Regions from separate parts of the Streptomyces sp. NPDC107521 genome, predicted to be linked through region 3. Evidence: riboswitches for the same ligand, from Rfam matches in the RefSeq annotation. Region 3 holds a riboswitch; each other region holds the start of a gene.
The links. A riboswitch is a leader RNA that binds a small molecule or an ion and turns the genes downstream of it on or off. The one in region 3 is predicted to bind cyclic di-AMP.
Positions count from the first base shown of each region.

Region 1: it holds a riboswitch for cyclic di-AMP, as region 3 does, so the genes downstream of both, ACZ7LB_RS25310 (transglycosylase family protein) here and ACZ7LB_RS14370 (M23 family metallopeptidase) in region 3, are expected to answer to the same signal.
Region 2: it holds a riboswitch for cyclic di-AMP, as region 3 does, so the genes downstream of both, ACZ7LB_RS30115 (M23 family metallopeptidase) here and ACZ7LB_RS14370 (M23 family metallopeptidase) in region 3, are expected to answer to the same signal.
Region 4: it holds a riboswitch for cyclic di-AMP, as region 3 does, so the genes downstream of both, ACZ7LB_RS24100 (transglycosylase SLT domain-containing protein) here and ACZ7LB_RS14370 (M23 family metallopeptidase) in region 3, are expected to answer to the same signal.

Region 1 covers NZ_JBVKAT010000019.1:134,682-138,271, forward strand. The annotation lists gene ACZ7LB_RS25300 (cytochrome P450 family protein) at 1-145, shown strand, start outside; gene ACZ7LB_RS25305 (transglycosylase family protein) at 294-1,436, shown strand; cyclic di-AMP (ydaO/yuaA leader) riboswitch at 1,614-1,781, shown strand; gene ACZ7LB_RS25310 (transglycosylase family protein) at 1,785-2,573, shown strand; gene eno (phosphopyruvate hydratase) at 2,876-3,590, shown strand, end outside.
Region 2 covers NZ_JBVKAT010000030.1:19,567-23,156, forward strand. The annotation lists gene ACZ7LB_RS30110 (aldo/keto reductase) at 1-139, opposite strand, end outside; gene ACZ7LB_RS30115 (M23 family metallopeptidase) at 558-1,628, opposite strand; cyclic di-AMP (ydaO/yuaA leader) riboswitch at 1,639-1,796, opposite strand; gene ACZ7LB_RS30120 (PP2C family protein-serine/threonine phosphatase) at 2,032-3,303, opposite strand; tRNA gene ACZ7LB_RS30125 (tRNA-Met) at 3,583-3,590, opposite strand, start outside.
Region 3 covers NZ_JBVKAT010000008.1:55,586-59,175, reverse strand. The annotation lists gene ACZ7LB_RS14375 (M16 family metallopeptidase) at 1-1,185, shown strand, start outside; cyclic di-AMP (ydaO/yuaA leader) riboswitch at 1,379-1,571, shown strand; gene ACZ7LB_RS14370 (M23 family metallopeptidase) at 1,585-2,364, shown strand; gene ACZ7LB_RS14365 (HPr family phosphocarrier protein) at 2,740-3,021, opposite strand; gene ACZ7LB_RS14360 (bifunctional acetate--CoA ligase family protein/GNAT family N-acetyltransferase) at 3,150-3,590, shown strand, end outside.
Region 4 covers NZ_JBVKAT010000018.1:5,305-8,894, forward strand. The annotation lists gene ACZ7LB_RS24095 (polyprenyl synthetase family protein) at 1-764, opposite strand, end outside; cyclic di-AMP (ydaO/yuaA leader) riboswitch at 1,403-1,568, shown strand; gene ACZ7LB_RS24100 (transglycosylase SLT domain-containing protein) at 1,572-2,051, shown strand; gene ACZ7LB_RS24105 (HAD family hydrolase) at 2,038-2,889, opposite strand; gene fahA (fumarylacetoacetase) at 3,137-3,590, shown strand, end outside.

The DNA of each region.
Region 1 (3,590 bases), on a different contig from region 3:
GCTCCCGGACCTGGAGCTGGCAGCGGACCCGGACGAACTGCGGTGGCGCGGCGGGCTCATCATGCGCGGACTGCGCACCCTGCCGGTGTCGTTCACCCCCGTCGGGCGGGCCGGGGACAACACCCCGCCCGCGCCGGAAAAGTGACAGCTGTTCAACTTTGTGATCCTCATGTGATCTGTGCGGCATGAACTTGTGACAAGTGATTGACTGCCTATACGTTCACGGATCAATGTGCGGCGGCAGAGCCGTTGTTCCGCCGCGCGCCCCTCGCTGTCTCGCGAAAGGTAGTCGCATGCTTTCCGGGAACGGTCGTCACCGTCGCCCCCGCCAGGCCCCGGCCCTCGTCGTCGCGGCCGGAGTGACCGGCTCCGCCATCGCCCTCCCGCTGCTCGGCGCCACCGGCGCCCACGCGGCCGACGGCGCGAACTGGGACCGGGTCGCGGAGTGCGAGACCGGCGGCGCATGGAGCCAGAACGGCGGCAACGGGTACTACGGCGGTCTCCAGCTCTCCCAGGAGGACTGGGAGGGCTACGGCGGTACGCAGTACGCGCCCAGCCCCGACCAGGCCAGCCGCGCCCAGCAGATCAGAGTGGCCGAGAAGCTGCTCGCGGACCGGGGCGTCGCCGCCTGGCCGACCTGCGGCCCGCAGGCGGGCCTCGGCAAGGGCGGGTCCTCGGAGGAGGGGACGGACAAGGACGGGAAGTCCCGGGGCGAGTCCCGGGACGAGGGCGGGTCCCAGGATTCGGACGCCTCCGGGGCGGACCGTGCGGAGGACGCCGGCTCCGACGCCTCCGCCGACCCCGGCTCCTCCGCCTCTCCCGGCGCCTCCGACACGCCCGGGTCGTCCGGGCGGTCCGGCGGGAAGGACCCGGCGCCGTCCGGGCGGGAGAGCGGGTCGCCCTCCCCGTCGGCGGCCTCTGACGGGACGTCGGCCGATGACCGGGACGAAACGCCTGATTCCGGCGCCTCGTCCGATCCCGGGGCGGCGCGGGACTCCGCGTCCGGCGCCGGCGGCTCCGAAGGCACCGGCGCCTCCGAGGGGACGGACGACCGCGGGTCGAATGCGGTCGAGTCCGGTGAATCGGACAAGTCCGGCTCCGGTGGGGGTGCTTCGGGCTCCGCCGGTGAGGAGGCGGCCGGCGGTGGGCGGCACCGCGGCGGCAGCGCCGACGAGGGCGCGGCGGACGGCCGCGCCGACGGCTCCTCCGGCCGTCACGCCTCGCGCGGCGGGAGCGCCGCCCGGGACGCCGTGGACGGCTCCTACACCGTCCGTCCGGGCGACAGTCTGTGGGGCATCGCGGACTCCCTCGGGGTCGACGGCGGATGGTCCTCCCTCTATGAGGAGAACAAGGACGTCGTGGGCGCCGACCCGGACTACATCCTGCCCGGTCAGGAGCTTGCCGTCGGCGGTGAATCGGAGCCCGGGCAGGGCTAGTTCACGTCATGGTTCGCGGCTGTATGTCCGTTTTGGATCTCGTGAGATATAGGTCTCATAAGCCGTGATCGTCTTTGAAAATCCGCGGAGCGCGTGGCTACGGTCAGGGTCGCTCGCCATCGCGGGCCCCGGTTGCCGCAACGCCGAATCCTGCCAGCGGCCCTCCGGGAACAGTCGTCGCGTCAAGCGCCGCAGGCAGGAGCGGGGGACCCAAGGTAAGTCGCCGCACCGGGCAGTTGAGCCGGAGCGGCTAGGGGTGGAGCCGAGTTCCGTGAGGAACCCGGCCGGGCAACTCAACCGGCCCGAACCCGACAGCTCACCTCGCAGGCGTCGGTGAGGGGATCAACCATGCTGTTTTCCGGCAAGGGCAAGCACCGTCGCCCGTCCAAGGCCACCCGCGTCATCGCCGTCGCCGGCGTCACCGGCGCCGCTGTCGCCGCCCCGCTGATGGCGGCCGGCAACGCCTCCGCCGCCACCGCCGCCGAGTGGGACGCCGTCGCCCGCTGCGAGTCCGGCGGCAACTGGTCCATCAACACCGGCAACGGCTACTACGGCGGTCTGCAGTTCTCCGCCTCCACCTGGGCCGCCTACGGCGGTACGCAGTACGCCGCCACCGCCAACCAGGCGAGCAAGGCGCAGCAGATAGAGATCGCCGAGAAGGTGCTCGCGGGCCAGGGCAAGGGCGCCTGGCCGGTCTGCGGTGTCGGCCTGTCCCGTGCCGCGTACACCGGCGGCGGCTCCACCGCCCCGCAGAGCCAGGGCGGCTCCTCGCAGAGCACCCAGCAGCAGGGCACCGGCTCCTCGCAGAACACCCAGAAGCAGAGCACCCAGAAGCAGAGCACCGGCACCTCCCAGAGCGCCCCGCAGCGCTCCCAGGGCACCTCGGACCGCTCCGCCGAGCAGAGGTCGACCCGCTCCGCCGAGCGTCCGGCCGCCAAGAAGACCGTCACCACCCCGACCGGCAAGAAGGTCAAGAAGGGCGACGGCGAGTACCGGGTCGTCGCGGGCGACACCCTCAGCTCCATCGCCGCCGACCACGGCGTCAAGGGCGGCTGGGCGAAGCTCTTCAAGCTCAACGGCGACATCGTCGAGGACGCCGACCTGATCTACCCGGGCCAGCAGCTCCACCTCAAGTAGGCCGCCGCTCCCCCCGGCCCCCGCCCCGGTGCGTGTTCCCCCGTACGCACCGGGGCGGGTTTTTTCGCGCCCGCGCGCCGGGCCGGGACCCCGCCCCGCGCCCCGTCCGGCCCGCGCCCCGGTTTCCCCGAACCGTTTTGTTCCGTTCGGAAACAATTTCCCGCCGGTTCTGTCCACGGGGTGGGCCGAAGGCCGACCGATCGCCCGGAGCCGGTTAGGCTCATCCCGCAGAGCAACACGGAACGGACCGCCAAGCCATCGCGGCCCGGCCGCCCGCGTCACACCCCAAGAAGGAGATGCTCGTGCCGTCCATCGACGTCGTCGTAGCCCGGGAAATCCTGGACTCCCGAGGCAACCCCACGGTCGAGGTCGAGGTCGGCCTCGACGACGGCAGCACGGGTCGTGCCGCCGTGCCGTCCGGCGCCTCCACCGGCGCCTTCGAGGCCATCGAGCTGCGCGACGGGGACCCCGGCCGCTACCTGGGCAAGGGCGTCGAGAAGGCCGTGCTCGCGGTCATCGAGCAGATCGGCCCGGAGCTGGTCGGCTACGACGCCACCGAGCAGCGCCTGATCGACCAGGCCATGTTCGACCTGGACGCCACCGACAACAAGGGCTCGCTCGGCGCCAACGCCATCCTCGGCGTCTCCCTCGCCGTCGCCCACGCCGCCTCCGAGGCCAGCGACCTGCCCCTGTTCCGCTACCTGGGCGGACCCAACGCGCACCTGCTGCCGGTGCCGATGATGAACATCCTGAACGGCGGCTCGCACGCCGACTCCAACGTGGACATCCAGGAGTTCATGATCGCGCCGATCGGCGCGGAGTCCTTCTCCGAGGCGCTGCGCTGGGGCACCGAGGTCTACCACACCCTCAAGAAGGTCCTGAAGAAGAAGGGCCTGGCCACCGGTCTCGGCGACGAGGGCGGCTTCGCCCCGAACCTGGGCTCCAACCGCGAGGCCCTCGACCTCATCCTGGAGGCCGTCAAGGAGGCCGGCTACATCCCGGGCGAGCAGATCGCGC
Region 2 (3,590 bases), on a different contig from region 3:
CGGCGGCGGTGTAGGCGTCGAGGACGGCGAAGGAGGCGTCCCGGTCTGCCGTCCAGCCGAAGACGTTGCCGCCGAGGGCGAGCGGGAAGACCTCCAGGTCGGAGGAGCCGAGCTTGCGCAGATGCGAGGTGGTGGTCATGCCCTGTGTCAACGACCGGGCGGGAACCGGGCATTCCACCGGCCGGGCATTTCACCGGCCCGGCATTCCACCGGCCGGGCGGAACGGCCGGGCATTCCGCACGCCGGGCGGAACGGCCGACCGGTGCCCGCCACCGGACCGGTGGGGACCGGCGGCCCCGACCTCGGGGGGCGAGTGTCGGGACCGCCGGGGCATCGGGAGCGTCACCGCGGCGGCGCCCCGCACGGCGTCACGGCGGGCGGGCGGCACGCGGGAGGGCACGGCGGGACCACGGGGCCCCGCCCGGCGCGGCGGTACGCGGACACGGCGGCGGTACCGCGGACACGACCGCTCGTCGGCACGGCCGCCCGGCGGGCACCGCCCGTGTCCCGCGCGGGACGCGGGCGCGCCGCCGTACCGCGGGTCCGCCGCGGTGGTGTCAGAGGCCGAGGCCCTTGCCGCGCAGCCAGGCCGCCGGGTCGACGCCGCTCGCGGAGCCGCCGGGGTGGACCTCGAAGTGCAGGTGCGGGCCGGTGACGTTGCCGGTGGCGCCCACGCGGCCGATGACGTCGCCGGTGTTGACCTGCTGGCCGACGCCGACGCTGATCGACGACTGGTGGCAGTACCAGAGCTCGGTGCCGTCCTCCAGGGTGAGGACGGTGCGGTAGCCGTAGGCGCCCGCCCAGCCCGCCTCGGTGATGGTGCCGGTGTGGACGGCCTTGACGAGGGTGCCGGTGGGGGCGGCGAAGTCGAGCCCGGTGTGGTGGCCGGAGGTCCACATGCTGCCGGCCTGGCCGAAGGTGGAGGTGAGCGTGTAGGAGGAGGTCGGCAGCGTGTACTGCCGGGCCAGCTCGGCGAGCCGCTCGGCCTCGGCCTTCTCGCGGGCCTCCTCCTCGGCGCGGGCCTTCTCGGCGGCGGCCTTGGCCTCCGCCTCCTTCTTCGCCTCGGCGGCCTTGTCGGCGGCGGCCTGCGCGGCTTCGGCGGCCTGCTTCACGGCGGCTTCCCTGGCCTTCTCGGCGGCCTTGTTCTCCACCTGGACCTGCTGCTGCTCGGCCTGCTCCAGGATCCGGGTCCGCAGCGCCTCACCGGCGTCGGCGGTGCCCTGGGCGGTGTCGGCGGTGGTGACGCCGACGGCGCTGAGCGGGGTGGCCGCGGTCTCGGGACCGGAGGGCTTCTCGTCGCCGGCGACCAGCGCGCCGACCTTCGACAGGCTGGGCAGGTCCGGCAGGGAGATCGAGACCGGCGGCTTGCCGGTCTGCGCGCTGGCCATGCCGCCCGCTCCGACGGCCGCGATGACGCCGACGCCGAGGACGGTGGAGCTGCGGGCGAGCCCGCCGCGCTGCTTGGCGACGCGGTGCCGGCCGCGCACGGGGCGGACGGACTCCGCGGTGGGGTTCCATTCCTCCCAGGGACCCTCTTCGGGGCGGGGGACTCCGTGGCCGAAGGTGTCGTCGACGCCATGGCCGGAGGGTGCGAACGGGGCCTCGGGGACAGGCCGGTTGGACGCCACGTGGGCGTGCTCCTTTCCTTCCTTCCGCCTACCGGGTTAGCTGACGGGTTCGGAGCAGGAAGGTCTCCTACGGGCGGTTTTCGGCCATGTCGCCATGGCGGCGTGCGCCCGATTCACCCCAAGGTGGTGGTTCCCCGGTTCCCTCGCGGGATTCGGCATGTGCGCGCGGAGCCGCCTTCTGTGACGGCTGGGACGACCGCGCTGCGTTATCGAACGTTAATAGACGAGAGCCGGGTATTCCAAGCCGCTCCGCTTGATCATTAACGATTCGGGGGTGATCCAAAGCACTACGGCAGGCGAAAACGGGGCGAGTTGGCCCCGCGCCCGGCGCTCCGGGCACCACTTCTTCACCTCACACCGTCCTGATGGTGTGTCAGTTGTTATGCGGAGGGCGGTCGCTCTCTCACCGTCCGTGACGGCCTCCGGGACGGTGGACGGCGAGCAGCGCCATGTCGTCGGCCATGCCCCCGCCGGAGTACCGGCGCACATCCTCGGCCAGGGCGTCGAGCAGGTCCGCCGGGTAGGCGAAGCGGTTGCCCCGCAGCCGTGCCTCGGGGTCGTAGAAGACCCCGCGGGCGTCGCGCGCCTCGGACAGCCCGTCGGTGTGGAGCAGCAGGGTGGCCCCGGCGGGGAAACCGGCCTCCTCGGCGCGGTCCGGCCACACCCCCAGCTCCCCCATGCCGAGCGGCAGCGCGGCCTCCCGCGCGGGCAGCGGGCGCACGGTGCCGTCGGCGTACAGCATCAGCGGCGGGGGGTGGCCCCGGTTGACGACCCGGACGGCGCCGTCGCCGTGCGGGAGTTCCGCGAGGACGGCGGTGGTGAAGCCCTCGAAGTCGTCCAGACCGTCGCGCCGGGTGCCCTCGCGGGCGAGCGCCCGTTCCAGCCGCTGCGCGACCGCCTCCAGGGTCGCCTCCTGCTCGGCGGCCTCCCGGAACGCGCCGATGACCACCGCGACGGCCGCGACGGCGCCCATGCCCTTGCCGCGCACGTCGCCGACGAGGAGCCGGACGCCGCGCGCGCTGTCCTGCACGGCGTAGAGGTCGCCGCCGATGAAGGCGCCTGCCTGGGCGGCCTCGTAGCGGGCGGCGATCTCGAAGCCGCCGATCCGCTCCGGGGGCCGGGGCAGCACGGCGCGCTGGGCGGCCTCCGCGATCTCACGGGTGGAGGCGAGCCGCTCGTCGGTGCGGCGGACGGAGGTGTTGACCAGGACGGCGAGGACGGCGACGGTCGCGATGGTGAACAGCTCGGTGAGGGAGTCGACGCTGTGGAGCACGCCCTTGGTCAGTTGCAGCAGGCTGACGGAGGCGATCACGGCCGCCGCGGTGAGGACGGTGCCGCGCCGCGAGTAGAGGGGCGCGGCGACCAGCGGGGCGGCGGTGTAGAGGGGCCCGGCGGTGAAGTACCGCGGGGTGAGGGAGTCGTAGACGATCGCGACGAGGATCAGCAGCGGCGGCAGCAGGCGGACCAGCCGGTTGCCGACGGGGGGACCCCGCCGGGGGGCGGGCAGGCGCAGCGGGCCGGGTCCCTCGTCGTGGCTGCCGTGACCGCGGTGAGGGCCGCGACCGCGCCGGATTTCCGGCCGGCCGGTCGACGCGCCGGAGCGGGGGCGGGCGGGCGCGGGCGGGCCGGGGGGCGGTCCGTCGGGGGACCGGCCGTCCGGTTCCTCGTCGCCCATGTCACCTGGCCGCACCACTCGTCTCCCGCCACCCGCCCCGCACGTCCGTGCCGGTGTCGCCGTCCGGGTCCCAGGTTTCCCGGGGCGGGGGCGGCGGGCGAGCGGTGCGCGCCGATCGGATGACGGCCGGACGGCCACCGGACGGGAGGGCGGGGGCGGGGGCGGGGGCGGGGGCAGATTGGAAACGGAACGCCGGGGAGCCGGGGAGCCGGGGAGCCGGGGAGCCGGGAAACGCACCGGAGGCCGGAACCCTTTCGGATTCCGGCCTCCGGCCTTCAGTAGCGGGG
Region 3 (3,590 bases):
GCCACGATCATGGCGCGGGCCTTCTCCGAGGGCACCGACAAGCACTCCGCGGAGGAGTTCGCCGCCGAGCTGGAGCGCTGCGGCGCCACCCTCGACGCGCACGCCGACCACCCGGGCGTGCGGCTGAGCCTGGAGGTGCCCGCCTCCCGGCTGGCCAAGGCCCTCGGGCTGGTCGCGGACGCGCTGCGGGCGCCCGCCTTCGCGGACAGCGAGGTCGAGCGCCTCGTCCGCAACCGGCTGGACGAGATCCCGCACGAGCTGGCCAACCCGACCCGGCGCGCCGCCAAGGAGCTGTCCAAGGAGCTGTTCCCGGCCGACGCGCGCATGTCGCGCCCGCGCCAGGGCACCGAGGAGACGGTCGCCGCCATCGACTCGGCGGCCGTCCGCGCCTTCTACGAGAAGCACGTGCGCCCGGCCACCGCCACCGCCGTGGTCGTCGGCGACCTGACCGGTCTCGACCTCGACGCGCTGCTCGCCGACACCCTCGGCGCGTGGACCGGCTCGGCCGCCGCGCCGCGCCCGGTGCCGCCGGTGACCGCCGACGACCGGGGCCGCGTCGTCATCGTGCACCGTCAGGGCGCCGTCCAGACGCAGCTCCTGATCGGCCGTATCGGCGCCGACCGGCACGACCGGGTGTGGCCCGCCCAGGTGCTCGGCACCTACTGCCTGGGCGGCACCCTCACCTCCCGGCTGGACCGGGTCCTGCGGGAGGAGAAGGGCTACACCTACGGCGTCCGCGCCTTCTCCCAGGTGCTGCGCTCCGCCCCCGACGGCAGCGGCGCCGCCATGCTGGCCATCAGTGGTTCTGTGGACACCCCCAACACCGGCCCCGCCCTGGCGGACCTGTGGACGGTGCTGCGGACCCTGGCCGAGGGCGGTCTGACCGACGCCGAGCGCGATGTGGCCGTGCAGAACCTGGTGGGCGTGGCCCCGCTCAAGTACGAGACGGCGGCGGCCGTCGCGAGCACCCTGGCCGACCAGGTCGAGCAGCACCTGCCCGACGACTACCAGGCCGCCCTGTACCGCCAACTCGCGGCCACCGGCACGGTGGAGGCCACGGCGGCGGTCGTGAACGCCTTCCCGGTGGACCGCGTGGTGACGGTCCTCGTCGGGGACGCGTCCGTGATCAGGGAGCCCGTGGAGGCCCTCGGCATCGGCGAGGTCACCGTCGTGGCGGCCGAGTAGGGTCCGCCCGGCACGCGGCGGCCCCGGTGGCGGAGGCGTCACCGGGGCCGCCGTATGCCCGAATTGAGGGAATGACCACCCGTCTGCACTGTGGGATACGGCACAAAAACCAGGTTGTGTTTGAGGAGTGAAGGCGCCCCCGCTTAGCGTCGTCCCGGCTGTACGTCACGCAGTGCGCCGCATCCGCGGCACCGGACAGTCATCGCCGAGTCCCCGTACGGCGCGAGCCGGGGGAGCCGGGGACCCGTCTTCCGGCCGCCGCCCGCGGCCGGAGGGGCACACGTCCCAGGGGTGAATCGGATGCCCGCGCCCAGCGGGGGAGTCCGTAGGAGACCTTCCTGCTCCGAACCCGTCAGCTAACCCGGTAGGCGAGAGGGAAGGAAAGGAAACCGTCGCCACATGGCGTTCACGCACGCCTCCGGGAAGCACCGCCGCCCCGGCCGGATGCACCGCACCACCGCCCGTGCCGCGAGCGTCGCGGCCCTCACCGCCACCGCGGGCGGAGTCGCCGGAGCCCTCGCCGGACCGGCCGCCGCGGCCGAGACCGAGGCCGAGCAGAGCGGACTGACGCCGGTCGTCACCATCGGCGGTTCCATAGCCGACGAGATCGACGCGCAGGCCGACGCCCAGCGCGGCGCCGCCGACGACGCCGCCGCCCGGGTCGCCGCGCAGGAGATCGCCCGCGAGCGCGCCGCCGCCGCGGCCGAGGCCGCCAAGGACGCCCGCGAGGCCAGGGAGCGCGCCGCCCGCGAGGCCGAGCGCCAGCGTCTGAACACCTTCGTCTCGCCGGTCGCCGGCTCCTACGTCTCCACCGCCTACGGCTCGACCAGTTCCCTCTGGTCCTCCGGCACCCACACCGGCATCGACTTCCACGCCGGCAACGGCGCCTCGGTCCGCTCGGTCGGCGTCGGCACCGTCGTCCAGGCCGGATGGGGCGGGGCGTACGGCAACCAGGTCGTGATCCGGATGCACGACGGCACCTACACGCAGTACGGGCACCTGCTGTCCATCGGCGTCTCGGTCGGCCAGTCCGTCGAGGCGGGCCAGCAGATCGGCCTGGCCGGCGACACCGGCAACGTGACCGGCCCGCACCTGCACTTCGAGGCCCGCACCGGCACCGACTACGGCTCGGACATCAACCCCCTGGTCTACCTCCGCTCCCACGGAGTGAACCTCTGACCCCTGCGGCCGACCCCTCCGGCCCGGCCGCGGCACCCCCGGTGCCCGCCCCCGGACCCCCGAGGAACGCCGCGCGGAACCCCGGCCCGAGCGGCCGGGGTTCCGGCGTTCCCGGACATCCGGCGCCGCGCGGTACCCGGCGGAAGCCCGCCGCCCGCCGCGTCCCGTACCGGCCGTGTCCCGCGCCTGTCCCGAGCCCCGCTCCGGCTCCGGGCCCCGCACCGCCCGGCCGCCGGGCACCTCCGGACATCGGTCCGGACACCGGTCCGGACGCCGGGACACCGGGCCCGGACCGGTCCGGGACGGACGAAGGGCCCGCCCGGACACCCGGGCGGGCCCTCCGTTCCGGCCGCGGCGGACCGGAACGGGGCGGTCTCAGACCGTCTCGGGAAGCTCCTCAAGACCTTCGGCGACCAGCTTCGCCAGGCGGTCCAGCGCGGCGTCCGCGCCCTCGGCGTCGGAGGCCAGGACGACCTCCTCGCCGCCCTGGGCGCCCAGACCCAGCACCGCCAGCATGGAGGCCGCGTTGACGGGCGAGCCGTCGGCCTTGGCGATCGTGACCGGGACGCCGGTGGCCGTGGTGGCCCGGACGAAGATGGAGGCGGGGCGGGCGTGGAGACCCTCGGCCCAGCCGACGTTGACGCGGCGCTCAGCCATGTTGCTGCCCTTCAGGTGTGCAGGGTTGTCTAGACCAGTCTCACATACGGTCGAGGGTGCCCGGACGGAACCGCTTCCGGACAGACTGCCCCGCGCCGCCGCCGGGCGCGAGCCGTACTCTGGGGCCCATGCAGACCTCGTCCGACCGGCCTGAGTACCCCGCCCACTGGGAGGCCGACGTGGTGCTGCGCGACGGTGGCACCGCGCGTGTGCGCCCGATCACCGTCGATGACGCCGAGCGCCTGGTCAGCTTCTACGAGCAGGTCTCCGACGAGTCGAAGTACTACCGCTTCTTCGCGCCCTACCCGAGGCTGTCCGCCAAGGACGTGCACCGCTTCACGCACCACGACTTCGTGGACCGGGTGGGGCTCGCGGCGACCGTCGGCGGCGAGTTCATCGCCACCGTGCGCTACGACCGGATCGACGCCGCCGGGGCGCCCGCCTCCGCCCCGGCCGACGAGGCCGAGGTCGCCTTCCTCGTCCAGGACGCCCACCAGGGCCGGGGCGTGGCCTCCGCGCTGCTCGAACACATCGCCGCCGTCGCCCGCGAGCGCGGCATCCGCCGCTTC
Region 4 (3,590 bases), on a different contig from region 3:
CGCTCGCGCAGCCGCAGCACCGGCAGCGTGGGGATGCCCTCGCGCAGGTCGGTGCCGGGGGTCTTGCCGGACTCGCGGGAGTCGGAGGCGATGTCCAGGACGTCGTCGGCGAGCTGGAAGGCGACGCCGAGCCGCTCCCCGTACTGGGTGAGCACGTCGACGACCGTCTCGTCGGCGCCCGACACCATCGCGCCGAACCGGCAGGAGACGGCCACCAGCGAGCCCGTCTTGCCGCCGAGCACGTCGAGGTAGTGGTCGACCGGGTCCCGCCCGTCCTGCGGTCCCGCCGTCTCCAGGATCTGGCCGGTGACCAGCCGCTCGAAGGCGAGGGCCTGCACCCGGACCGCCTCCGGCCCGAGGTCGGCGAGGATCTGGGAGGCACGGGCGAACAGGAAGTCGCCGGTGAGGACCGCGACCGAGTTGTCCCAGCGGGTGTTGGCGCTGGCCACCCCGCGCCGCACGGCGGCCTCGTCCATCACGTCGTCGTGGTAGAGCGTGGCGAGGTGGGTCAGCTCCACGACCACGGCCGAGGGCACGACGCCGGGGGCGTAGGGGTCGCCGAACTGGGCGGCGAGCATGACGAGCAGCGGTCGGAACCGCTTGCCGCCGGCCCGCACGAGGTGCTGGGCGGCTTCCGTGATGAACGGGACCTCACTCTTGGTTGCCTCAAGCAACCCTTCCTCGACGGCCGCCAGCCCGGTCTGGACATCGGCTTCCAGAGCCTGGTCCCGCACGCTCAGCCCGAACGGCCCGACGACGGTCACGAGGGGTCTCCTGTCTGCTGCTGTCTATCTGGTTTGTCGATAGGTCGCTGCCACCACTCAAGTCAGCGTATCCGGTCATGTTTCGATCACCGCTAGCGCCCACCGCAAGACACCGGTCCGTAGGGGATCGCGCACGGTATGTTTTTGATCAAGTGATATCGGCAAATGTCGCCCGCCATGACCGGACATCCGGGGCGCGGCCCGGCGCGCGGCGCACCCCGGGCCGCCACCGAAGATCCCATCACCCCACCCAACGGCGCGCACCGCCAGAACGTCACCCGCCCGGCACGCCCCCCGTCCCGCCGGAGCGGCCGCACACCGGGGGCGCCCCCAACCGGAGCCGATTAATTCACAGTTGGACTGAATGCCCGATTTGCCACCCTTGGCCGCCTCCGTGAGTTGGCTCACTCCACCGCACCGTCCACCGCCGCCGGGCCCCCGCGCCCCGCCCGGCGGGGGCCCGTTGCCCCGTAGGCCAGTTGGCCGGTCGCGACCGCAAAGGATCAAGCACCCCAAACCGTACCGATCAAGGTCAACAGGTACGTCGGGTGATTCCCGCACTTGTTCCCGACATGTGCTCTCGCATACGTTCCCGGCCTGTCGGGCGGACGCCGAATCCTGCCACCGCCGGACCGACAGTCATCCATTCGACACACTCGCGGGCAGGAGCGGGGGACCCAAGGTAAGTCGCCGCACCGGACCCACCGGAACGGCTAGGGGTGAAGCCGCGCCCGTCAGGGCACGGCCGGGCACCTCCCCGCCCGAACCCGACAGCTCACCTCGCAGGCGTCAGGAGAGGGATCACCCATGCCTGCCATCGGTCAGCACCGTCCTGCCCGCACCGCCCGCCTGGCCCGCCGGATCGCCGTCGCCGGAACCGGCGCCGCCGTGCTCGCCCTGCCGCTCCTCGGCGCCACCGGCGCCTCGGCCGCCACGACCACCACCGCCGCCGCCTCGACGGCCTACCCGGACACCCTCGACGGCTGGATCCGGCAGTCCCTCGCGATCATGGCGCAGCAGGGCATCCCCGGTTCCTACGACGGCATCCACCGCAACGTGATGCGCGAGTCGTCCGGCAACCCGTACGCCATCAACAACTGGGACGTCAACGCCGTCAACGGCACCCCGTCCAAGGGCCTGCTCCAGGTGATCGACCCGACCTTCCGCGCCTACCACGTGGCCGGCACCTCCTGGGACCCCTACGACCCGGTCGCCAACATCACCGCCGCCTGCAACTACGCGGCCGACCGGTACGGCTCGATCGACAACGTCTTCAGCGCGTACTGATCCGGCGCCCCGCGCCCCGTCCGCCCCGGCGGACGGCCCCGAAGATCCGGTCGAGGACGACGGCGACGCCGTCGTCCTCGTTCGTCAGGGTGACCTCGTCGGCCACCGCCCTCAGTTCGGGGTGCGCGCCCGCCATGGCGACGCCGTGGCCCGCCCAGCGGAACATCGGGACGTCGTTGGGCATGTCCCCGAAGGCGATGGTCCGCTCCCCGTCCACCCCCAGCCGCCCGGCGGCCAGCGCCAGCCCGGTCGCCTTGGTCACGCCGGGCGGCTGGAGCTCCACCGTGCCCGGCCCCGACACCACCACCGTCACCAGCGGGCCCACCGCCGCACGGGCCGCCGCCGCCAGCGCGTCGTCGGACAGCCCGGGGTGGCGCAGCAGCACCTTGCTGACCGGCGTCCGCCACAGCTCCTCGCGCCGCCCCACCCGCCGGGCCGGCAACGTGGGGTGCGGCATCACGAAGCCCGGCTCGACGAGCGTCTCCCCGTCCGTGCCGTCCTGGTCGACGGCCGCGTGCACCGGCCCGGTCTCCGCCTCGATCTTGCCGAGCGCGGCCTCCGCCGTCTCCCGGTCCAGGGCGAGGGACCAGAGCATCCGGCGCGCCCCCGCGTCGTAGACCTGCGCGCCCTGTCCGCACACCGCGAGCCCCGTCGCGCCCAGCTCCGCCAGCAGCGGCCGTACCCGGGGCACCGGCCGTCCGGTCACCACCAGGTGCCGCGCGCCCGCCCGCTCCGCCCGGCCGAGCGCCGCCCGCGTCCGCGCCGAGAGGGTGTCGTCGCCGCGGAGCAGGGTGCCGTCGAGGTCGGTGGCGACGAGTGCGTACGCGGGACGGCCCATGGGCCCGAGCATACGGACGGCGCCCCGCGCCGGCTCCCCCTCCGCCGTACGGGCGGGAAAACACCCGCCACGGGGCCGGTTCCCGCCGCCCGCCCGGACCGCCGGGCAGGGGCACCGCGGCCGGTGCCCCTGCCCAAGACCGGTGTCCCCGCCGTAACGTGTGGCCCGGCCGCGGATCACGCGGCCGACCGGCGCACACGGCGCGGCTGACGCGCATGGCGAGCACGAAAGCGAGGCGGCGAACCCGATGCCCCCCTTCGACCTCCCCGAGGGCGACCCCTTCGGTCCTCACAACCTTCCCTACGGCGTGTTCTCGATCCCCGGCACGCGGGACCGGACGGTGGGCGTCCGGCTCGGTGACCACGTCCTCGACGCCGGCGCGGCGGCCCGGGCCCTCGGCTCCCCGTACGCCTCCCTGCTCGACCGGCCGACCCTGAACCCGCTGCTGGCCGCGGGCCGCACCGCCTGGTCCGACGTACGGCGCGCGGTGACCGCCTGGCTGACGGTGCCCTCCCACCGCGAGACCGTGGAGCCGCTGTTCCACCCGCTGTCCTCGGTGACCCTGCACCTCCCCTTCGAGGTGGCCGACTACGTCGACTTCTACGCCTCCGAGAACCATGCCCACAACGTCGGCCGGATCTTCCGCCCCGGCTCCGACCCCCTCACCCCGAACTGGAAGCACCTCCCGATCGGCTACCACG